One region of the Streptomyces sp. NPDC020801 genome, then DNA from elsewhere that is predicted to be linked to it. Evidence: riboswitches for the same ligand, from Rfam matches in the RefSeq annotation. Region 1 holds a riboswitch; each other region holds the start of a gene.
The links. A riboswitch is a leader RNA that binds a small molecule or an ion and turns the genes downstream of it on or off. The one in region 1 is predicted to bind cyclic di-AMP.

Region 1 (6,649 bases):
GCTGCGGCTGGCCGGGGCGCCCTCCCTGGGCTGGCTGGACGTGAAGACCTCCGGCGACTTCGAGGTCCCGGTCATCGAAGCCGCCATCGACGAGGAACTCGCCCGGTTCGCCGAGGCGGGCCCCACCACCGAGGAGATGGAGCGCGCCCAGGCCCAGTTGGAGCGCGAGTGGCTGGACCGGCTCGGCACGGTCGCGGGCCGCGCCGACGAACTGTGCCGGTACGCCGTCCTGTTCGGCGACCCGCAGCTCGCCCTCACCGCCGTCAAGCGTGTACTGGAGGTGACTGCCGAGGAGGTCCAGGAGGTCGCCAAGACCCGCCTGCGCCCCGACAACCGGGCGGTGCTCGTCTACGAGCCGATCGCAGCCGACCAGGCTGAGACGGCACGTGCAGCCGATGCCACGGACACGGACGCCGCGGCCACCGACGACACCGAGGAGGCGGCGAAGTGACCGAGCTCGCCACGATGGACTTCCACCCCCGGCCGCAGGCGGGCGAGGCCAGGCCCTGGGCGTTCCCGGCGCCGGAGCGCGGCACGCTGGACAACGGCCTGACGGTGCTGCGCTGCCAGCGCCCCGGCCAGCAGGTCGTCGCCGTCGAGGTACTACTGGACGCGCCCCTGGACGCCGAGCCGGCCGGTCTGGACGGCGTCGCCACGATCATGGCGCGGGCCTTCTCCGAGGGTACCGACAAGCACTCCGCCGAGGAGTTCGCCGCCGAGCTGGAGCGTGCGGGTGCCACCCTCGACTCGCACGCCGACCATCCCGGCGTACGGCTGAGCCTGGAGGTCCCGGCCTCCCGCCTGGCCAAGGGACTCGGCCTGCTGTCCGACGCCCTCCGGGCACCCGCCTTCGCCGACAGCGAGGTCGAGCGCCTGGTGCGCAACCGGCTCGACGAGATCCCGCACGAGCTGGCCAACCCCTCCCGCCGCGCCGCCAAGGAGCTCTCAAAGGAGCTCTTCCCGGCCACCGCGCGCATGTCGCGCCCCCGCCAGGGCACCGAGGAGACGGTCGGCGCCATCGACTCCGCAGCCGTCCGCGCCTTCTACGACCGGCACGTGCGCCCCGCCACGGCCACCGTCGTGGTCGTCGGCGACCTCACCGGCATCGACCTCGACGAGCTGCTCGGCGAGACCCTGGGCGCCTGGGCGGGTTCGCCGGCCAAGCCGCGGCCCGTGCCGCCGGTGACCGCCGACGACACCGGCCGCGTGGTGATCGTGGACCGTCCCGGCGCCGTCCAGACGCAGCTGCTCATGGGCCGCATCGGCCCCGACCGCCACGAACGCGTGTGGCCCGCCCAGGTGCTCGGCACCTACTGCCTCGGCGGCACCCTCACCTCCCGCCTGGACCGTGTCCTGCGCGAGGAGAAGGGCTACACCTACGGCGTGCGGGCGTTCGGCCAAGTGCTGCGCTCGGCCCCCGACGGCTCGGGCGCCGCGATGCTCGCGATCAGCGGCTCGGTCGACACCCCGAACACCGGCCCGGCCCTGGACGACCTCTTCACGGTGCTGCGCAAGCTCGCCGCCGAAGGTCTCACCGACGCCGAGCGGGACGTCGCCGTGCAGAACCTCGTCGGTGTGGCGCCGCTGAAGTACGAGACCGCGGCCGCCGTGGCGAGCACGCTCGCCGACCAGGTCGAGCAGCACCTTCCGGACGACTACCAGGCAACGCTCTATCAGCAGCTCGCCGCCACCGGCACCGTGGAGGCCACCGCCGCGGTGGTGGGCGCCTTCCCGGTGGACCGTCTGGTGACGGTGCTCGTCGGGGACGCGGCGCAGATCAAGGAGCCCGTCGAGGCCCTCGGCATCGGTCAAGTCACCGTCGTGGCGGCCGAGTAGGGGCACGCCGCCGCCGACCTCGGCGGCGGTCGATGCGCACGCGCGCGTGGGGCCCTGGTGACCGAAGCGTCACCAGGGCCCCTTGATGTCCGAATTAGGGGAGAGCCTGCCTGTCTGCCCTGTGGCCTGCGCTACAAAACCTCTGATCCGTTTGGGAATTGAAAGCGGCCCCGTTTAGCGTCGGTCCGGCTGTTCGTCGGGCAGTGCGCCGCACCCGCGGCACCGGACAGCCATCGCCGAGTCCCCGTACGGCGCGAGCCAGGGGAGCCGGGGACCCATCCAGTCCCTGGGGTGAATCGGACGCCCGCGCGCGCAGCGAGGGGGTCCGTAGGAGACCTTCCTGCTCCGAACCCGTCAGCTAACCCGGTAGGCGACAGGGAAGGAAAGGACCAGCCACTACATGGCGTTCACCCGCGCCACCGGGAAGCACCGCCGTCCCGGCCGGATGCACCGCACCACCGCCCGCGCGGCGAGCGTCGCGGCCCTCACCACCACCGGCGTCATCGGCACCCTCAGCGCCGCCCCGGCCCTGGCCGCCGAGACTCCCTCACCCGAGGACACCGGCCTCACCCCGGTCATCACCATCGGCGACACCGTCGCGGAGAAGATCGACGCCCAGGCAGCCGCCCAGAAGCAGGCCGCCGAGCAGAAGCTGGCCGAGGAGGCCGCACGCAAGAGGGCCGCGGAGCAGGCGAAGAAGGAGCGCGAGGCCAAGGCCCGCGCCGCCCGGGAGGCCGAGCGCAAGCGTCTCAACACCTTCGTGCCGCCGGTCTTCGGCTCCTACGTCTCCACCGGCTACAAGGCCGGCGGGTCCCTGTGGTCCTCCGGCTCCCACACAGGCATCGACTTCCACGCCGCGAGCGGCACCACGGTCCATGCGGTCGGCGTGGGGACCGTCGTCCAGACCGGGTGGGGCGGGGCGTACGGCAACCAGATCGTGATCAGGATGGCCGACGGCACGTACACCCAGTACGGCCACCTGTCGTCCATCGGCGTCTCGGTGGGCCAGAAGGTCACCCCGGGTCAGCAGATCGGCCTGTCCGGCGCGACCGGCAACGTCACCGGACCGCACCTGCACTTCGAGGCCCGTACGACTCCGGACTACGGCTCCGACATCGACCCCGTGGCCTACCTCCGCAAGCACGGCGTGAACGTCTGAGGCGGACCCGTGTGGGTGCCCGGCGCCGAGCCGCGCCGGCATCCGGCACCGGCCCCCGCGGGCGTTGGACGCCGAGCCGCGCCGGCATCCGGCACCGGCAGGCGGGGCGTCCGGCGCCTGTCCGCAGGAGGTCCGGCGCACCGCCGTCGAAGACCCCCCGAAGCCCCGGCTCCCGAGCCGGGGCTTTCGGTGTTTTCGGATGTTCCGGACCGCCCGCTGTCCAAAAAATATCCATGGATTCCGGCCCGCCGTCGGAAATTCCGGCTCATTGCAATAGAGTCACGGAACACACGTCCATCGTCGACGTTTCACGGGGATTAAGGCGGAGGTCGGTCATGCGTATTCCGGCGCACTCGGTGTGCACGGCGATCCGGGACGACATCGTCGCCGGTGTCCATGAGCGCGGCACCCGGCTCACCGAGGAAGTCCTCGCCCGCCGCTACGGCGTCTCGCGCGTCCCCGTGCGCGAGGCCCTGCGCACCCTGGAGGCCGAGGGCTTCGTGGTGACCCGGCGGCACGCGGGCGCGTGCGTCGCGGAGCCGACCGAGCAGGAGGCCGGTGACCTGCTGGAGATGCGGATGCTCCTGGAGCCGCTCGGCGCCGCCCGCGCCGCCCAGCGGCGCACGGAAGCCCATCTCAAGGTGCTGCGCGGCCTGGTGCGGCTGGGGCAGGAGCGGGCGCGCAGGGGCAGTACCGAGGATCTGCGCTCGCTGGGGGGCTGGTTCCACGAGACACTCGCCCAGGCCTGCGGCAGCCCTGCGCTGACCTCGATGCTCACCCAGCTGCGGCACAAGATCGCCTGGATGTACACGGTGGCGGCGCCGGCCGATCCCGTGGAGTCCTGGGCCGAGCACGGCGCCATCGTGGACGCCCTCGCGCGCGGCGACGGCGAGCGGGCGCGGGCGCTGACCGCCCTGCACGCCGAGCGCGTGACCGGCGCACACCGGTTGCGTTTCCCCGGCGCGGCGGCGGGCCGCGCCGACCGTGTGAGGACTTCGCAACATGCCGTCAACATGTCAGGTCTTCGGCATTAACACGGGCGCCGTATACAAAGAGGGATATTCAGTGGAGGGGTATTTCCCCTTGCCCTTTTTCAGGTGCCGGTAATTTCTGCGGGCGTGTGTGAAAAGCGAAGCCGCGCCGCCCGGAAGGGCGACGCGGCTTCATCGCGCGAGCATGGATCAGACCGTCTCGGGGAGCTCCTCGAGGCCTTCGGAGACCAGCTTGGCCAGCCGGTCGAGCGCGGCGTCGGCGCCCTCGGCGTCGGAGGCCAGGACGACCTCCTCGCCTCCCTGGGCGCCGAGGCCGAGAACGGCCAGCATGGAGGCCGCGTTGACGGGGGTGCCGTCGGCCTTGGCGATCGTCACGGGGACACCTGCGGCCGTGGCGGCCCGGACGAAGATGGAAGCGGGGCGGGCGTGAAGGCCCTCGGCCCAGCCGACGTTGACGCGGCGCTCAGCCATGTGATGCTGCCCTTCGGTGTATCAGGGTTGTCTAGACCAGTTTCCCACACGTGAAGCAGGCCGGGAACAGTCAGGTGTTCCGTCCCCGGGTGGCGTCGGACCGCGGCCTCGGTCCGATGTGTGTCCTCCACAGACTGCCTCGCGCCGTTGTCGGACGCGAGCCGTACTCTGGGCCCCATGCAGACCTCGTCGGACCGGCATGAGTACCCCGCCCACTGGGAGGCCGACGTGGTGCTGCGTGACGGTGGCACCGCACGGATCCGCCCCATCACCGCCCACGACGCCGACCGCCTGGTCAGCTTCTACGAGCAGGTGTCGGACGAGTCCAAGTACTACCGCTTCTTCGCGCCCTACCCACGCCTGTCCGCGAAGGACGTCCACCGCTTCACGCACCACGACTTCGTGGACCGGGTGGGACTCGCGGCCACGGTCGGCGGCGAGTTCATCGCCACCGTACGCTATGACCGCATCGGTGCCGACGGAATGCCCGCCACCGGGCCCTCCGACGAGGCCGAGGTCGCCTTCCTGGTGCAGGACGCCCACCAGGGGCGAGGGGTCGCCTCCGCCCTCCTGGAGCACATCGCCGCCGTCGCCCGCGAACGTGGCATCCGGCGCTTCACCGCCGAGGTGCTGCCCGCCAACACCAAGATGATCAAGGTGTTCACGGACGCGGGGTACACACAGAAGCGGAGCTTCGAGGACGGTGTCGTCCACCTGGAGTTCGGCATCGAGCCGACGGACCGCTCGCTGGCCGTGCAGCGCGCGCGGGAGCAGCGCGCGGAGGGCCGGTCCGTGCGCCGGCTCCTGGCGCCCGGGTCGGTCGCCGTGATCGGAGTGGGCCGCACGCGCGGGGGCGTGGGCCGCAGCATCCTCGACAACATTCGCGACGCCGGGTTCACCGGCCGGCTCCACGCGGTCAACCGTGCCTTCGGCGAGGAGCGGCGGGAGATCGACGGTGTGCCCGCCCACCTCTCGGTGCGCGACATCGACGGCCCCGTGGACCTCGCGGTCGTCGCGGTGCCGGCCGAGCACGTCCCCGAGGTGGTGACCGAGTGCGGTGAGCACGGCGTGCAGGGCCTCGTGGTGATCTCCTCCGGCTACGCCGAGAGCGGCCCCGAGGGACGCGAGCGCCAGCGTGCCCTCGTACGGCAGGCGCGCACGTACGGCATGCGGATCGTCGGACCCAATGCCTTCGGCATCGTCAACACCTCGCCCGGCGTCCGGCTGAACGCCTCCCTCGCCCCCGACATGCCCCGCCCCGGCCGTATCGGGATGTTCGCGCAGTCCGGCGCCATCGGCATCGCGCTGCTGTCCCGCCTGCACCGGCGCGGCGGCGGGGTCACGGGGGTGACGGGCGTGTCGACCTTCGTGTCGTCCGGCAACCGGGCCGACGTCTCCGGCAACGACGTCCTTCAGTACTGGTACGACGACCCCGACACCGACGTCGCCCTGATGTACCTGGAGTCCATCGGCAACCCGCGCAAGTTCACCCGCCTCGCCCGGCGCACCGCGGCGGCGAAGCCGCTGGTCGTGGTGCAGGGCGCAGGTTCGGCACCTCCGGGGCACACCGTCCGGGCGACGCGGTTGCCGCACGCGACGGTCTCCGCGCTGCTGCGGCAGGCCGGTGTGATCCGCGTGGACACGATCACCGAGCTGGTGGACACCGGACTGCTGCTCGCCCGGCAGCCGCTGCCTTCCGGACCGCGAGTGGCGATCCTGGGCAACTCCGAGTCGCTGGGCGTGCTCACCTACGACCGGTGTCTCGCCGAGGGGCTGCGGCCGCAGCCGCCGCGGGACCTGACGACGGCGGCGTCCGCGGAGGACTTCAGGACGGCACTGTCGCGGGCACTCGCCGACGAGACGACCGACGCGGTGGTCGTGACCGCGATCCCCGCCGTGGGGGAGGGCGTGGCCCAGGACGCCGCCCTGGCCGAGGCGCTGCGGTCGGCGTCTGAGGCGGTACCCGGAAAGCCGGTCCTGGTGGTCCACGTCGAGCTCGGCGGCCTCGCGGAGGCCCTGTCGGCCGCGGCCAGCACGGGGCCGCAGGCCTTCTTGGGCACCCGGCGGTCCGCGCAGCCGCCGGCCCGGACCGGCCTTGCACAGCCGCCCTCCACCGCACCAGCCGAGCGCTCCGGCACCTGCTCCCGCCTGATCCCCGCCTACCCCGCCGCCGAACGTGCCGTCCGCGCCC
Region 2 (6,649 bases), on a different contig from region 1:
TGGGATACGGCCACGGCATCCACTACTGCCTGGGCGCCCCGCTCGCCCGCCTGGAGGGCCAGACCGCGCTGGCCACCCTGCTCACCCGGCTGCCGGACCTTCAGCTCGGCGCCGAACCGGCCGACCTGCGCTGGCGTGGCGGACTCATCATGCGCGGACTGCGTACGCTGCCCGTCCGGTTCACCCCGGCGGTATGAGTCCCCGGCGGGCGCAAAGATGACACGCGTTCAACTACGTGATCTTCACGTGATCTGCGCGGCATTAACTTGTGACAAGTGATCGTCACCCGATACGTTCACGCATCAGCGTGGCGCTGAGCTGTACCCGCCGCGCAGGTCACCGCTGTCGCACGAAAGGTCTCCGCATGCTCTCCGGGAACGGTCGTCACCGTCGCCCCCGTCAGGCTCCGGCCCTCCTCGTCGCCGCCGGAGTGACCGGATCCGCCATCGCCATCCCGCTCCTCGGCGCCGGCGCCGCGAGCGCTGCCGACGGCACCACGTGGGACAAGGTGGCGGAGTGCGAGAGCGGCGGCTCCTGGAGCGCCGACAACGGCAACGGCTACTACGGCGGCCTGCAGTTGACGCAGGAGGACTGGGAGAAGTACGGCGGCCTCGACTACGCCCCGAGTGCCGACCAGGCCAGCCGGTCCCAGCAGATAGCCGTGGCCGAGAAGATACTCGACGACCGCGGTCCTGGCGCCTGGCCGACCTGCGGTCTGCTCTCCGGGCTCCGCAAGGACTCCGGCGCGGCGAACGTCGACACCGGCGTGGGGAATGACTCGTCCGGCTCGTCCGGATCGTCGAACTCGTCCGGGTCATCCGGATCGTCCAACCCGTCCGGTGTGAAGGACCCCGGCCTGTCGGACGGCTCGCAGGGCTCCTCCAAATCATCCGGTTCGCCCGGCTCTTCGGCGAACACTTCCGGTTTGCCCGGTTCATCTGGTTCTTCGGGTTCTTCCGGGTCATCCGGATCGCCGACCGGGCCCTCCGGCAAGCCCTCCTCCTCGGCCTCTTCGCCCACAACGGACAACTCGACCAAGTCCGACTCGTCCTCCACTGCGGGTGCGAGCGACTCCGGAACGCCCGGCGCCTCGCCCTCGATGAGCCCCGGGTCCGGCGACTCGGACAACTTGGGGCAGAGTGGTGGTTCTTCGGCGCTGGTGGACACCGGGGCGCTGGGTGGCGGCCGGCATCGGGGCGGCAGTGCCGCCGAGGACCCGGCCGGCAGCCGTACGGCCGCCTCCGCGGGCCGTCACGCCTCGCGCGGCGACGAGGACGCGCGCGCGTCGGTGGAGAGCTCCTACACCGTCCGCTCCGGCGACTCCCTCGCCTCCATCGCCGACTCCCTTGCCGTCCAAGGCGGGTGGCGTGCGCTCTACGCCGCGAACGAGCAGGCCATCGGTGCCGACCCGAACCACATCGTCGCCGGTCAGAGTCTGGATGTCCCGGTCGAAACGACCGCAAAGTAGCGCGAGTTCGCGTCACACTTCGCGCCGAATGTCCCATTCGGTGAAAGTGTGGGATGAGTCTCAGAAGCCCTGATCGTCTTTGAAATTCGGCGGATCGCGTGCCTACGGTCATGACCGCTCGCCACCGCGAGCCCCGGCTGCCGCAACGCCGAATCCTGCCAGCGGCCGTACGGGAACAGTCGTCGCGTCAAGCGCCGCAGGCAGGAGCGGGGGACCCAAGGTAAGTGCCGTGCCGGGCAGTTCGCCGGAGCGGCTAGGGGTGGAGCCGTGCCTCACAAAAGGGGCACGGCCGGGCAACTCAACCGGCCCGAACCCGACAGCTCACCTCGCAGGCGTCGGTGAGGGGATCCATCCATGCTGTTTTCCGGCAAGGGCAAGCACCGCCGTCCCACCGTCCTTCAGCGGTCCACCCGCACCCTCGCGCTCGCCGGTGTCACCGGCGCCGTCGCCGCCGCCCCGCTGATGGCGGCCGGCAACGCCTCCGCCGCCACCGCCTCCGAGTGGGACGCGGTCGCCCAGTGCGAGTCCGGCGGCAACTGGTCCATCAACACGGGCAACGGCTTCTACGGCGGTCTGCAGTTCACCAACTCCACCTGGGCCGCGTACGGCGGCACCGCCTACGCCTCGCGCGCCGACCTGGCCTCCAAGTCGCAGCAGATAGCAGTCGCCGAGAAGGTCCTCGCGGGCCAGGGCAAGGGCGCCTGGCCGGTCTGCGGCAAGGGCCTGTCCGGCGCCGCGTACACCGGCGGCGCCCCCTCCGCCCCGAAGAACTCCACCAAGAGCACCACCACCCGCTCGGGCGGGCAGCAGGCCGCGAACCGCTCCGCCACGCGTCCGGCCCCCAAGAAGACCGTCACCACCCCGACCGGCAAGAAGGTCAAGAAGGGCGACGGCGAGTACAAGGTGGTCTCCGGCGACACCCTCAGCGCCATCGCCGCCAAGCGCCACGTCCAGGGCGGCTGGAAGAAGCTGTTCGAGCTGAACAAGGACATCGTCCAGGACGCCAATCTCATCTACCCGGGCCAGCAGCTGCACCTGAAGTGACAGCCTGCCGGTAGCCCGGCCACAGGCCCCTCGTAGAGGTGGCCTCCGGTTGCGGAGGCCACGTGGGGCTCCCCCCAATCCCCACGGGCTCCCCGCCCCGGTGCGTGTTCCCCCGTACGCACCGGGGCGGGGCTTTTTCATCCCCTCCTGGTCCCGGTTTCCCCCTCTCCCTTTGTTCCGTGCAGGAACAATGTGTACGGTCACCCTGTCCACGGGACGGTCGGTCGGTCGGCCGACGCCCCGCGGCGGTTAGGCTCTAGTCGCAAGGCACACCAGCCCCGCACAACCAGCGTCACATCCACGAAGGAGATGCTCGTGCCGTCCATCGACGTCGTCGTAGCCCGGGAAATCCTGGACTCCCGAGGCAACCCCACGGTCGAGGTCGAGGTCGGCCTCGACGACGGCAGCACGGGTCGTGCCGCCGTCCCGTCCGGCGCTTCCACCGGCGCCTTCGAGGCCATCGAGCTCCGCGACGGTGACCCCAACCGCTACCAGGGCAAGGGCGTGGAGAAGGCCGTCCTCGCCGTCATCGAGCAGATCGGCCCGGAGCTGGTCGGCTACGACGCCACCGAGCAGCGCCTGATCGACCAGGCCATGTTCGACCTGGACGCCACCGACAACAAGGGCTCGCTGGGCGCCAACGCCATCCTCGGCGTCTCCCTCGCCGTCGCCCACGCCGCCTCCGAGGCCAGCGACCTGCCCCTGTTCCGCTACCTGGGCGGCCCGAACGCGCACCTGCTGCCGGTGCCGATGATGAACATCCTGAACGGCGGCTCGCACGCCGACTCCAACGTGGACATCCAGGAGTTCATGATCGCCCCGATCGGCGCGGAGTCCTTCTCCGAGGCCCTGCGCTGGGGCACCGAGGTCTACCACACCCTGAAGAAGGTCCTGAAGAGCAAGGGCCTGGCCACCGGCCTCGGCGACGAGGGCGGCTTCGCCCCGAACCTCGGCTCCAACCGCGAGGCCCTCGACCTCATCCTCGAGGCCGTCAAGGAAGCCGGCTACGCCCCCGGCGAGCAGATCGCCCTCGCCCTCGACGTCGCCGCCTCCGAGTTCTACAAGGACGGCAAGTACCTCTTCGAGGGCAAGGAGCGCTCCGCCGCCGAGATGACGGAGTACTACGAGGAGCTCGTCGCGGCCTACCCGCTGGTCTCCATCGAGGACCCGCTGTTCGAGGACGACTGGGCCGGCTGGAAGGTCATCACCGACAAGCTCGGCGACAAGGTCCAGCTGGTCGGCGACGACCTGTTCGTCACCAACCCCGAGCGGCTGGCCCGCGGCATCGAGGAGGGCACCGCCAACGCGCTGCTCGTCAAGGTCAACCAGATCGGCTCGCTGACCGAGACCCTGGACGCCGTCGAACTGGCCCAGCGCAACGGCTTCAAGTGCATGATGTCCCACCGCTCCGGCGAGACCGAGGACGTCACCATCGCCGACCTGGCCGTCGCCACCAACTGCGGCCAGATCAAGACCGGCGCCCCGGCCCGCTCCGAGCGCGTCGCCAAGTACAACCAGCTGCTGCGCATCGAGGAGATCCTCGACGACGCCGCGGTGTACGCCGGCCGCTCGGCCTTCCCCCGCTTCAAGGGCTGAGCCGCTCAGCCGCCCGGCCGCCGGGCCGCTGAGCCGTTGAGGGTCAAGGCTTAGCCAGTCGTACGTACGTCCCCGTACTCGGTCCCGTACCGTGTCCGGGGACGTACGCACGTGTGAAGGTGGACCCACGGGAGGCGGGGACGATGAGCGTGAAGGACCGCGACCGGTTCTCCACCGCGACCAGGCTCAGGCTGCTCGGCGAGCAGACCGCGGCCCGCGTCTACCGTTCCCAGACCCGTCGGCAGGCCCGCCGTTCCCGCCTCACCGGGCGCGCCGCGCTGCTCGCGCTGGTGCTGTGCTCGATGGTGGTCGCCCTGGCGTACCCGATGCGGCAGTACGTCTCCCAGCGCGCCGAGATCGCCGACCTGCGGCGGCAGAAGCAGCAGGCGCAGGAGCGGGTGGAGCAGCTGCGCGACCTCAAGGCACGCTGGCAGGACGACGCGTACGCCGAGCAGCAGATCCGGCAGCGGCTGCACTACGTGCTGCCCGGGGAGACCGGGTACACCGTGGTCGACCCGGGCGCCGCCAAGCAGACGCGCGCGGAGCTGGGGACGGCCCGCCGGCCCTGGTACGCCAACGTCTGGGACGGGGTCGACAAGTCCGACGCCTCCGACCAGTGAACCCGACAGAGCCACCGCAGAGACACCAGAGAGATCTTCGTAAAGGCATGGAAACTCCCCCGCCGCCCACCACGCGCACCGAACCCACCGACGCGGACGTGGAGGCCTTCAGGCAGCAGCTCGGGCGGCCGCCGCGCGGCCTGCGCGCGATCGCGCACCGGTGCCCCTGCGGGCAGCCGGACGTCGTGGAGACGGCCCCGCGGCTGCCCGACGGCACCCCCTTCCCGACGCTGTACTACCTGACCTGCCCGCGCGCCGCGTCGGCCATCGGCACCCTGGAGGCCGAGGGCGTGATGAAGGAGATGACCGAGCGGCTGGCCTGCGACCCGGAGCTGGCGGCCGCCTACCGCGCCGCGCACGAGGACTACATCCGGCGCCGGGACGAGATCGAGGAGCTGACGGGCTTCCCGAGCGCGGGCGGGATGCCCGACCGGGTCAAGTGCCTGCACGTCCTGGTCGCCCACTCGCTGGCCGCCGGGCCGGGCGTGAACCCGCTGGGCGACGAGGCGATCGCCATGCTGCCCGAGTGGTGGCGCAAGGGCCCGTGCGTGACGGTGCCGGAGGACCACGAGGACCACGAGGACCACGAGGAGGGGGGCCGGTGACCCGGGTCGCCGCCGTCGACTGCGGTACGAACTCCATCCGTCTGCTCGTCGCGGACGCGAACCCGAGGACGGGCGAACTCCTCGAGCTGGACCGGCGCATGACCATCGTGCGGCTCGGGCAGGGCGTCGACCGCACCGGCCGGCTCGCCCCCGAGGCGCTGGAGCGGACCTTCGCGGCCTGCCGTGAGTACGCCGACGTCATCAAGGAGCACGGTGCGGAGCGGCTGCGCTTCGTGGCCACCTCCGCCTCCCGGGACGCCGAGAACCGCGACGAGTTCGTGCGCGGGGTGATGGACGTCCTGGGTGTCGAGCCCGAGGTCATCACCGGCGACCAGGAGGCGGAGTTCTCCTTCACCGGAGCGACGAAGGAGCTGACGGGTCGTGCGGACCTGGTCAGGCCCTTCCTGGTGGTGGACATCGGCGGCGGCTCGACGGAGTTCGTCGTGGGCGACGACCATGTGCGCGCCGCGCGCTCGGTGGACGTGGGCTGCGTCCGGATGACCGAGCGTCACCTCGTGCGCGACGGGGTGGGGAGCGACCCGCCGGCCGAGGAGCAGATCGCGGCGATAAGGGCCGACGTCGAGGCGGCCCTCGACCTCGTCGAGGAGACGGTCCCGCTGCGCGAGGCGCACACCCTGGTGGGCCTGGCCGGGTCGGTGACGACGGTGTCGGCGATCGCGCAGGACCTGCCCGAGTACGACTCGGCGGCCATCCATCACTCCCGCATCTCCCACGACCGCGTCCGCGAGATCACCGAACGCCTGCTGCACTCCACGCACGCCGAGCGGGCGACGATCCCGTCCATGCATCCGGGCCGGGTCGACGTGATCGGCGCCGGCGCCCTGGTCCTGCTGGCGATCATGGAGCGGATCGGTGCACGGGAGGTCGTCGTCAGCGAGCACGACATCCTCGACGGCATCGCGTGGTCGGTGGCGTAGCTCTCCTTTACTACCGATCAGTAGCATTCGGCTGAGCAGGCCGGATAACGTATGAGCGCGTCCCGGGGGCCTTCCGTGGCCCCTCGGTGACGCTCCGCCGGAAAACTTCGTGAAGTTCTTCACAAGGAATTCGGCCCGGTCGTGGGATCGGAAGGGCCCTGTTGGTCCGTTCGGGGGCCCAATGGCCCTTGACGGGGGGTCGGCGAACAGCTCGGCAGGCGTTCCGCAAGGGGCCTTCGGGGTCTTGCCGGGGACCCCCGGGGGATGCGGAGGAGCAGCTCACGCGGCCTTGACAACGGTCCGAACCGGGCGCCGGTTCCCCTCCGTCGCCGTGGCCTCCGTCACTCGGGCCGCGGAGTTTAACACAGGGGCTGCCGG
Region 3 (6,649 bases), on a different contig from region 1:
GCCTGGGGGACGCGGCGCACCTGCTCGCACCGGGCGACAGCGCGCACTTCGACTCGCTCACCCCGCACCGCATCGCCGCCGAGGACCCGGACGGGCTCGAGCTCCTCTTCGTCCACACCCTGCTGCAGAGTCCCACGGCCGCGCTGTGCCTGGGCCCCCACACCGGAGAGACACCATGAGCAACATGGAAGAGAAGTTCCCGCGTGCCCTGTGGATCCGGCTCATCATCTACATCGCCGTCGGGCACCTCTTCGCCGCCTTCGTCTGGCTGCTGTTCGAGGTCGGCGCCAAGTAGCCGCGGGGCGGGCCGCCGGAGCCGGCCGGGTCAGTCGATCAGCCGTTCCCGAAGGCGCTCCCGGGTCCGCGGGGCGAGCCGCAGACCCCGCTCCAGGTAGGTGTCGACACCGCCCCAGGTCTCCTCGATGGTCTCCAGGGCCGCCGTCAGATACTCCGCCCGCGCGTCGAACAGGGGGCTGAGCAGCTCCATGACCTCGGGGGAGTAGGCCGAGGCCGAGGTGCCGCTGCGGTGCACCTTGTAGCGGCGGTGCTTGGCGTTGGACTCCAGGTAGTCCGCCACGATCGCCTCCCGCTCCACGCCCACGGCGAGCAGGGTCACGGCGATCGACAGCCCCGCGCGGTCCTTGCCGGCGGCGCAGTGCATGAGGGCGGGCACGCTGTCCTCGGCGATGGCGTGCAGCACCTGGGAGTGCTCGGCGGTGCGCTCCTTGATGATCATGCGGTAGGAGGCGATCATCCGGTCCGCGCCCTTGCCGTCGGCCAGGATCCCGCGCAGCTGGTCGAGGTCGCCGTCGCGCACCATCTTCCAGAACTCGGCGCCGTCCGCCGGGTCGCTCAGCGGCAGGTTCACATTGCGGACCCCGGGCAGCTCGACGTCCGGCCCCTCGAGCTTCTGGTCGGCCGCGTTGCGGAAGTCGAAGATGGTGTGCAGTCCCAGCGAGGACAGGAACGCCGTGTCCTCGCCGGTCGCGTGCGCGAGGTGGCCGCTGCGGAACAGCACTCCGTGCCGCACCCGCCGTCCGTCCAAGGTCGGCAGCCCGCCCACATCGCGGAAGTTGCGCACTCCGGCCAGCTCGGGCTCGGTCGACGGGACCTGCTGCGTCACGGGAACTCCTCCCTTTCGGCCCCGCCTTCGCGGCTCGTCGGCGGGCGCGGCTTCGACGATACGACATGGATTCCTGGGGCAATGAGTTGTCCACGTCCAAGCGCGGTGCGGTGTGTTCTCGGTGGCGAGAGCGTCGTCCCGGCCCGGGCGCGTCGTGGGCGCGTCTCGACTGCAACGGTTTTTCGCATCCGTTGCAATTGAGGTCTCTTATGACTTCTTGAGGTTTATGTCGGTATTGCAGCCTTGATTCCAACTCGCCCTCAAATGAAGGACTCTGGAATGCCGCACGTGATCAGGCTCATACTTGTGACCGTCCGTCGCTCGTCATGCCCACGTAATTCCAGCGGTTTTCCAGTGAATTGAGGAAAGGGAAAGCCGGGTGAATCAACGGAGGGTGACGGTAATTCCCGTAACGGATCAAGCGAAACGGGTACGAACGGAACCATCTGCTTGTCCCTGTGCGTCCGGGTCGCTTACGTTCCACACCGATCCGGACGGACGCACAGTCCTGCCGTCGTCCGGGACCCGCACACCCACCCGTGCACGGCAGGAGCGGGGGACCCACAGGTACCACGCCTGTTCCGGTCTCTCCGGAACGGCTAGGGGTGAAGCCGCGACCACCGCGGCCGGGCATCTCCAGTCCGAACCCGACAGCTCACCTCGCAGGCGCCGGAGAGGAATCCGCCATGCCCGCGAAGGGTAAGCACCGCCGTCCGAAGACCCAGCGCCTCACCCGTTCCATCGCCGCCGCCGGTACGGGCGGCGCCGCTCTCGCCCTGCCGCTGATCGGGGCCACCGGCGCGCACGCCGCCCCGGCGAAGGCCGTTCCGGAAAAGCCCGTGCGCACCGCCGCGGTGGCGGAGCGGACGGCCACCGAGGGTGCGGGCGTCCGGACCTACTCCGTCCGCACCGGCGACTGTCTCTCGAAGATCGCCGAGGAGCAGCACGTCCGCGGCGGCTGGCACCGGCTCTACGCGGACAACCGCCGGGCCGTCGGCGACAAGCCCTCGCTGATCCACCCGGGCCTGCGGCTGACGCTCGGCGGCAAGGCCGCGGCGACCGGCGCCGTCCGGACGCCCGCGCCTTCGAAGGCAGCTACGTCTTCGAAGGCCTCGAAGGCACCGGCGTCCGCGACGCCGTCCTCGTCCTCCGCCTCGAAGGCCACGACGGTGACCAGGGCGGCCGAGACCACCTCCACCGGGTACACCCTTCCGGTGGCCGGCGGCACCGGCTACCACGTGGCCGGCAGCATGTGGTCCAGCGGCTACCACACCGGCGTCGACTTCGTCGTCCCGACCGGCACCCCGGTCAGGGCCGTGGCCGCGGGCACCGTCGTCTCCGCCGGCTGGGGCGGCGCGTACGGCAACCAGGTCGTCATCCGGCTCGGCGACGGCCACTACGCCCAGTACGGCCATCTGTCCGCCCTCTCCGTCTCGGCGGGCCAGAGCGTGGCCGAGGGCCAGCAGCTCGGCCTGTCCGGTGCCACCGGCAACGTGACCGGCCCGCACCTGCACTTCGAGATCCGCACCACCCCGGACTACGGCTCGGACACGGACCCGGTCGCCTACCTCCGCTCGCACGGCGTCGCCGTCGGCTGACGGCCGCGCGCACACCCTCACGACCACCTGCCTGACACGCAGCCGAAGGCCGGACCCACGATCCCCGGGTCCGGCCTTCGGTGTTCCACCACCGTGGTGTCGCCGCGTATTCCCAGGTGGGGCATGCAGTTGACGTGGCTTATCTCACCGCCCGTCAACCCCTGCCTACGGTCGCGTAGGTCACATTCGAAGGTGAATCATGGGCCGATGTGGCAGACGATTCGAAGAGTGACAGCAGATCAGTGATCGGGTCGTACGTGGCGGTGGGGGACAGCTTCACCGAGGGCGTCGGCGACCCCGGCCCCGACGGAGCGTTCGTCGGCTGGGCCGACCGGTTCGCCGTACTGCTCGCCGACCGGCGGCCCGAGGGCGACTTCCAGTACACCAATCTCGCCGTGCGCGGAAAGCTGCTCGACCAGATCGTGGCGGACCAGGTCCCGCGGGCCGTCGAACTCGCCCCCGACCTGGTCTCGTTCTGTGCCGGCGGCAACGACATCATCCGTCCCGGCACCGATCCCGACGAAGTGGCCGAACGCTTCGAGAAGGCGGTCGCCCGGCTCGCGGCCGTCGCCGGCACCGTCATGGTGACCACCGGCTTCGACACCCGGGGCGTGCCCGTGCTCAAGCACCTGCGCGGCAGGATCGCCACGTACAACGGGCATGTGCGGGCCATCGCCGACCGGTACGGCTGCCCGGTGCTGGACCTGTGGTCCCTGCGGACCGTCCAGGACCGCCGCGCCTGGGACCACGACCGGTTGCACCTCTCGCCCGAGGGGCACACGCGCGTGGCGCTGCGCGCCGGCCAGATCCTCGGTCTCGACGTCCCGGCCGATCCGGAGCAGCCGTGGCCGCCGCTGCCGCCCCGCGGCACCCTGGACATCCGCCGCGACGACGTCCACTGGGCGCGCGAGTACCTGGTCCCGTGGATCGGCCGCCGGCTGCGCGGCCAGTCCTCGGGCGACCACGTGACGGCCAAGGGCACCCTGTCGCCGGACGACATCAAGATGCGCATCGAGTCGGTGGCCTGAGGTCTGAGGTCTGAGGCCTGAGGCCGGTCACGGTCACGGCCGTGGTCGTGGTCGCGGCAGCGGCATGGGGTGACGGGTGAGCGGTCGCCGTCGCGGCCCGGCGGCGGAGCGGACGGTTGTGGTCATGGCCCGGCGGGCGGGAGCGGAGCCACCCGCAGCATCGGCGTGCGGGCAGCGGCGCTGCCCGCCCCAGGACTGCGGGCAGCGGCGGTGCCCGCAGTCCTGGGGCGCAGGCAGCCGCGGTGCCCGCAGTCCTGGGGCGCAGGGAGCCTGGGTCCCGCGCGGGCGGCGTCACCGCGCCGCCGCGGCCGTCGGCGCCGCGTGCTGCAGACCCAGTTCGCGGGCGAGCGCATCGTCCACCCACTGCTGAGCCCGCGCGCGGGAGACCGCGCCGTCGTAGGCGGTCATCTGCACGGCCAGCCCGTCCAGCAGGGCCGTCAGACGCAGGGCGGCGCCGGCGGGGTCCGGGCACCGGAACTCGTCCGCCGTCACGCCCTCGGCGATCACCCCGGTGATGGCCGTCTTCCACTGCCGGTCCAGATCCCGCGCGACCTCCCGAAGCGCGGGTTCACGCAGCGCGGCCGCCCAGCTCTCGATCCACAGCCGCCAGCCCTTGGCGGTTCCGGTCGGCGCGTACCAGCGCACCGCGGCCCGCAGCCGGCGCAGCGCCGTCGTACGCCGGCCCAGCAGCTTGCGCAGGTGCGCGAGGTCGTCCTCGGCGGCGTGCGTGAAGGCGGCGGAGACCAGTTGCTCCTTCGTCGAGAAGTGATAGAGCACCAGCGCGTTGCTCACGCCCAGGGCCGAGGCCACATCGGCGATCCGTACCGCCGCCACACCCCGTGCCTCGATCTGCTCGATGGCCGCTCTCAGCAACTCCCCGCGCCGCTCCGCCACGCTCAACCGCACTCTCGCCACGCGGTCACCCTAATCGCTCGTGTCACAGGGACAAGGCGAGACCTGGCCACACACGCCACCGCTGCCGGCGGCCGTGATCCCGTCGACCCCGTCCCCGTACTCGGGCCTTCGGCGTGGCCCCGGCCGCCGTCACCGGTACCACCCGAAGCGCTCCGCGATCAACGGCAGCCGGTCCGCCACGATGGCGTGCGCGGCGCCGCGCGGGCTCGTCCCGTCGGCCTCCGCGCGGGCGAGCATCCGCTCGACCAGGGCCCGCATCGAGCGCCGTGTGTACCCAAGCGCCTCGTCGGCGTCGGCGCCGATGTCGCCGAACAGCGTCCACCACCACCAGGCGTTCGTCCCGGAGTTGACGACCACGTCCGGCAGTACCGTGACCCCGCGCGCGGCCAGCAGTTCCTCCGCCTCGGGCAGGACGGGCATATTGGCCGCCTCGACGATCCAGCGGGCGGTGATCCGCTCCTGGTTCGAAGGGCCGATCGCGTAGGAGACGGCGGCGGGCACCAGGATCTCCGCGTCCGCGGACAGCCAGTTCCGGCCCGGCAGTTCGCGGTCTTCGGGGCGCAGCGCGCGGCGGTCCACCGTGCCGTGGGAGTCCCGCGCGCTCAGCAGTGCCTCGACGTCGAGACCCGCCGGATTGGCGATGGTGCCCCTGATGTCGGCGACGGCCACGACCGTCAGTCCCGCGCGCGTGAGGAAGCGCGCCGTGGCCCCGCCCATGGTGCCCAGCCCCTGCACGGCGACCCGCGTTCCCGCGTGCGGCACACCGGCCCGGTCCAGCGCCGCCAGCACCGACTCTGCGACCCCGCAGCCGCCGACCAGCTTCTCCAGCCCGATGCCGTCCACCTCGACGGCGAACGCGTCCGCGAGCCGCCGCCGGGCGGCGGCCTCGTCGTCGAGCAGCGGATACACGGCCTGGATCGAGGACACGAGTCCCGCCTCGACGGCGGCCCGGTCGACCAGGTCCTGACTGAGGCCCAGGTCCTCGCCGGTCGTCCAGCAGCTCTCGACATACGGCCGCATCGCCCGCAGATAGCGCACCAGCAGCCCGTACGCCCCCGGGTCCCGCGGATCGCAGTCGATGCCTCCCTTGGCTCCGCCGAGGGGGACGTAGCGGCCGTCCGGGTCGTAGTGCAGGGCCTCCTTCATGGTCATTCCGCGGGCGAGCCCGGCCACCTCCTCCAGCGTGCAGCCCGCGCGCATCCGCAGCCCGCCGCTGGAGACGCCGCGCACCAGCCGGTCGACGACGAGGAAACCCCGGCGCCCGGTGACGTGGTCGGTCCAGGTGACGGACATCAGGGGGACGGTCACACGGGCTCCCGGGACGGCGTGCGGATACTGAACAGAAAGTCAGTTTCCGGACGGGGCTCGCGCCCTGTCAACGGCGAACGGATCAACGGATCACCGCCGCGCGGCGGCGCCGCCCCTCGTCCCCGCGCCGCCCCTCGTCCCCGCGCCGCCCTTCGTCTCCGCGCCGCCCTTCGTCCCCGCGGTGTCCTTCGTCCCCGGGGCGCCCGGCACCTCGCACGTGTCCTTGAAGCCCTGACTCGTCAGCCCCAGGGCGGAGTTGATGCGCGAGCGCAGGTTCTCCACCGCCACCATCGCGGTGAGCTCCACCAGGGCGGCCTCGCCGAGCCGGTCGCGCAGCCGGGCGACGAGGTCGTCGTCCACAGTGGGCGGCGTCGCGGTCATGGCCTCGGCGTAGGCCATGACATCGCGTTCCAGCGGTGTGTACGCGTCGCTGTCCCGCCACAAGGGAACGTCGTGCACCTTGCGCGGCGCCATGCCGCGCTCCCGGCTGACCCAGTGGCCGAAGTCCATGCACCACGAGCATCCGATCGCGGCGGCGGTCGCCATCTCGGCCAGTGCCTTCAGGTCGGGGCCGAGCCGGTTCCACTTCGCCACCGACCGCTCGAACCGCAGGTCGCTCCACAGCACCCGCGGCTGGTGGGCGAGCGCCTTGGCGGGGTCGAGGACCTTTCCGTAGG

Region 2: linked by a shared signal. The riboswitch ahead of ACH4UM_RS26830 (transglycosylase family protein) and the one ahead of ACH4UM_RS23215 (M23 family metallopeptidase) in region 1 are both predicted to bind cyclic di-AMP.
Region 3: linked by a shared signal. The riboswitch ahead of ACH4UM_RS12020 (peptidoglycan DD-metalloendopeptidase family protein) and the one ahead of ACH4UM_RS23215 (M23 family metallopeptidase) in region 1 are both predicted to bind cyclic di-AMP.

Annotation. Positions count from the first base shown of each region.
Region 1 is NZ_JBIRST010000011.1:127,635-134,283, forward strand. Features, by position in the region: gene ACH4UM_RS23205 (M16 family metallopeptidase) at 1-451, shown strand, start outside; gene ACH4UM_RS23210 (M16 family metallopeptidase) at 448-1,836, shown strand; cyclic di-AMP (ydaO/yuaA leader) riboswitch at 2,061-2,224, shown strand; gene ACH4UM_RS23215 (M23 family metallopeptidase) at 2,237-2,995, shown strand; gene ACH4UM_RS23220 (GntR family transcriptional regulator) at 3,331-4,029, shown strand; gene ACH4UM_RS23225 (HPr family phosphocarrier protein) at 4,177-4,458, opposite strand; gene ACH4UM_RS23230 (GNAT family N-acetyltransferase) at 4,636-6,649, shown strand, end outside.
Region 2 is NZ_JBIRST010000014.1:103,727-110,375, forward strand. Features, by position in the region: gene ACH4UM_RS26820 (cytochrome P450) at 1-197, shown strand, start outside; gene ACH4UM_RS26825 (transglycosylase family protein) at 365-1,468, shown strand; cyclic di-AMP (ydaO/yuaA leader) riboswitch at 1,651-1,818, shown strand; gene ACH4UM_RS26830 (transglycosylase family protein) at 1,823-2,512, shown strand; gene eno (phosphopyruvate hydratase) at 2,822-4,108, shown strand; gene ACH4UM_RS26840 (septum formation initiator family protein) at 4,252-4,728, shown strand; gene ACH4UM_RS26845 (DUF501 domain-containing protein) at 4,776-5,333, shown strand; gene ACH4UM_RS26850 (exopolyphosphatase) at 5,330-6,271, shown strand.
Region 3 is NZ_JBIRST010000005.1:4,665-11,313, forward strand. Features, by position in the region: gene ACH4UM_RS12005 (helix-turn-helix domain-containing protein) at 1-179, shown strand, start outside; gene ACH4UM_RS12010 (DUF6126 family protein) at 176-295, shown strand; gene ACH4UM_RS12015 (tyrosine-protein phosphatase) at 326-1,123, opposite strand; cyclic di-AMP (ydaO/yuaA leader) riboswitch at 1,648-1,805, shown strand; gene ACH4UM_RS12020 (peptidoglycan DD-metalloendopeptidase family protein) at 1,810-2,721, shown strand; gene ACH4UM_RS12025 (SGNH/GDSL hydrolase family protein) at 2,964-3,749, shown strand; gene ACH4UM_RS12030 (TetR/AcrR family transcriptional regulator) at 4,041-4,664, opposite strand; gene ACH4UM_RS12035 (Glu/Leu/Phe/Val dehydrogenase dimerization domain-containing protein) at 4,794-5,972, opposite strand; gene ACH4UM_RS12040 (carboxymuconolactone decarboxylase family protein) at 6,063-6,649, opposite strand, start outside.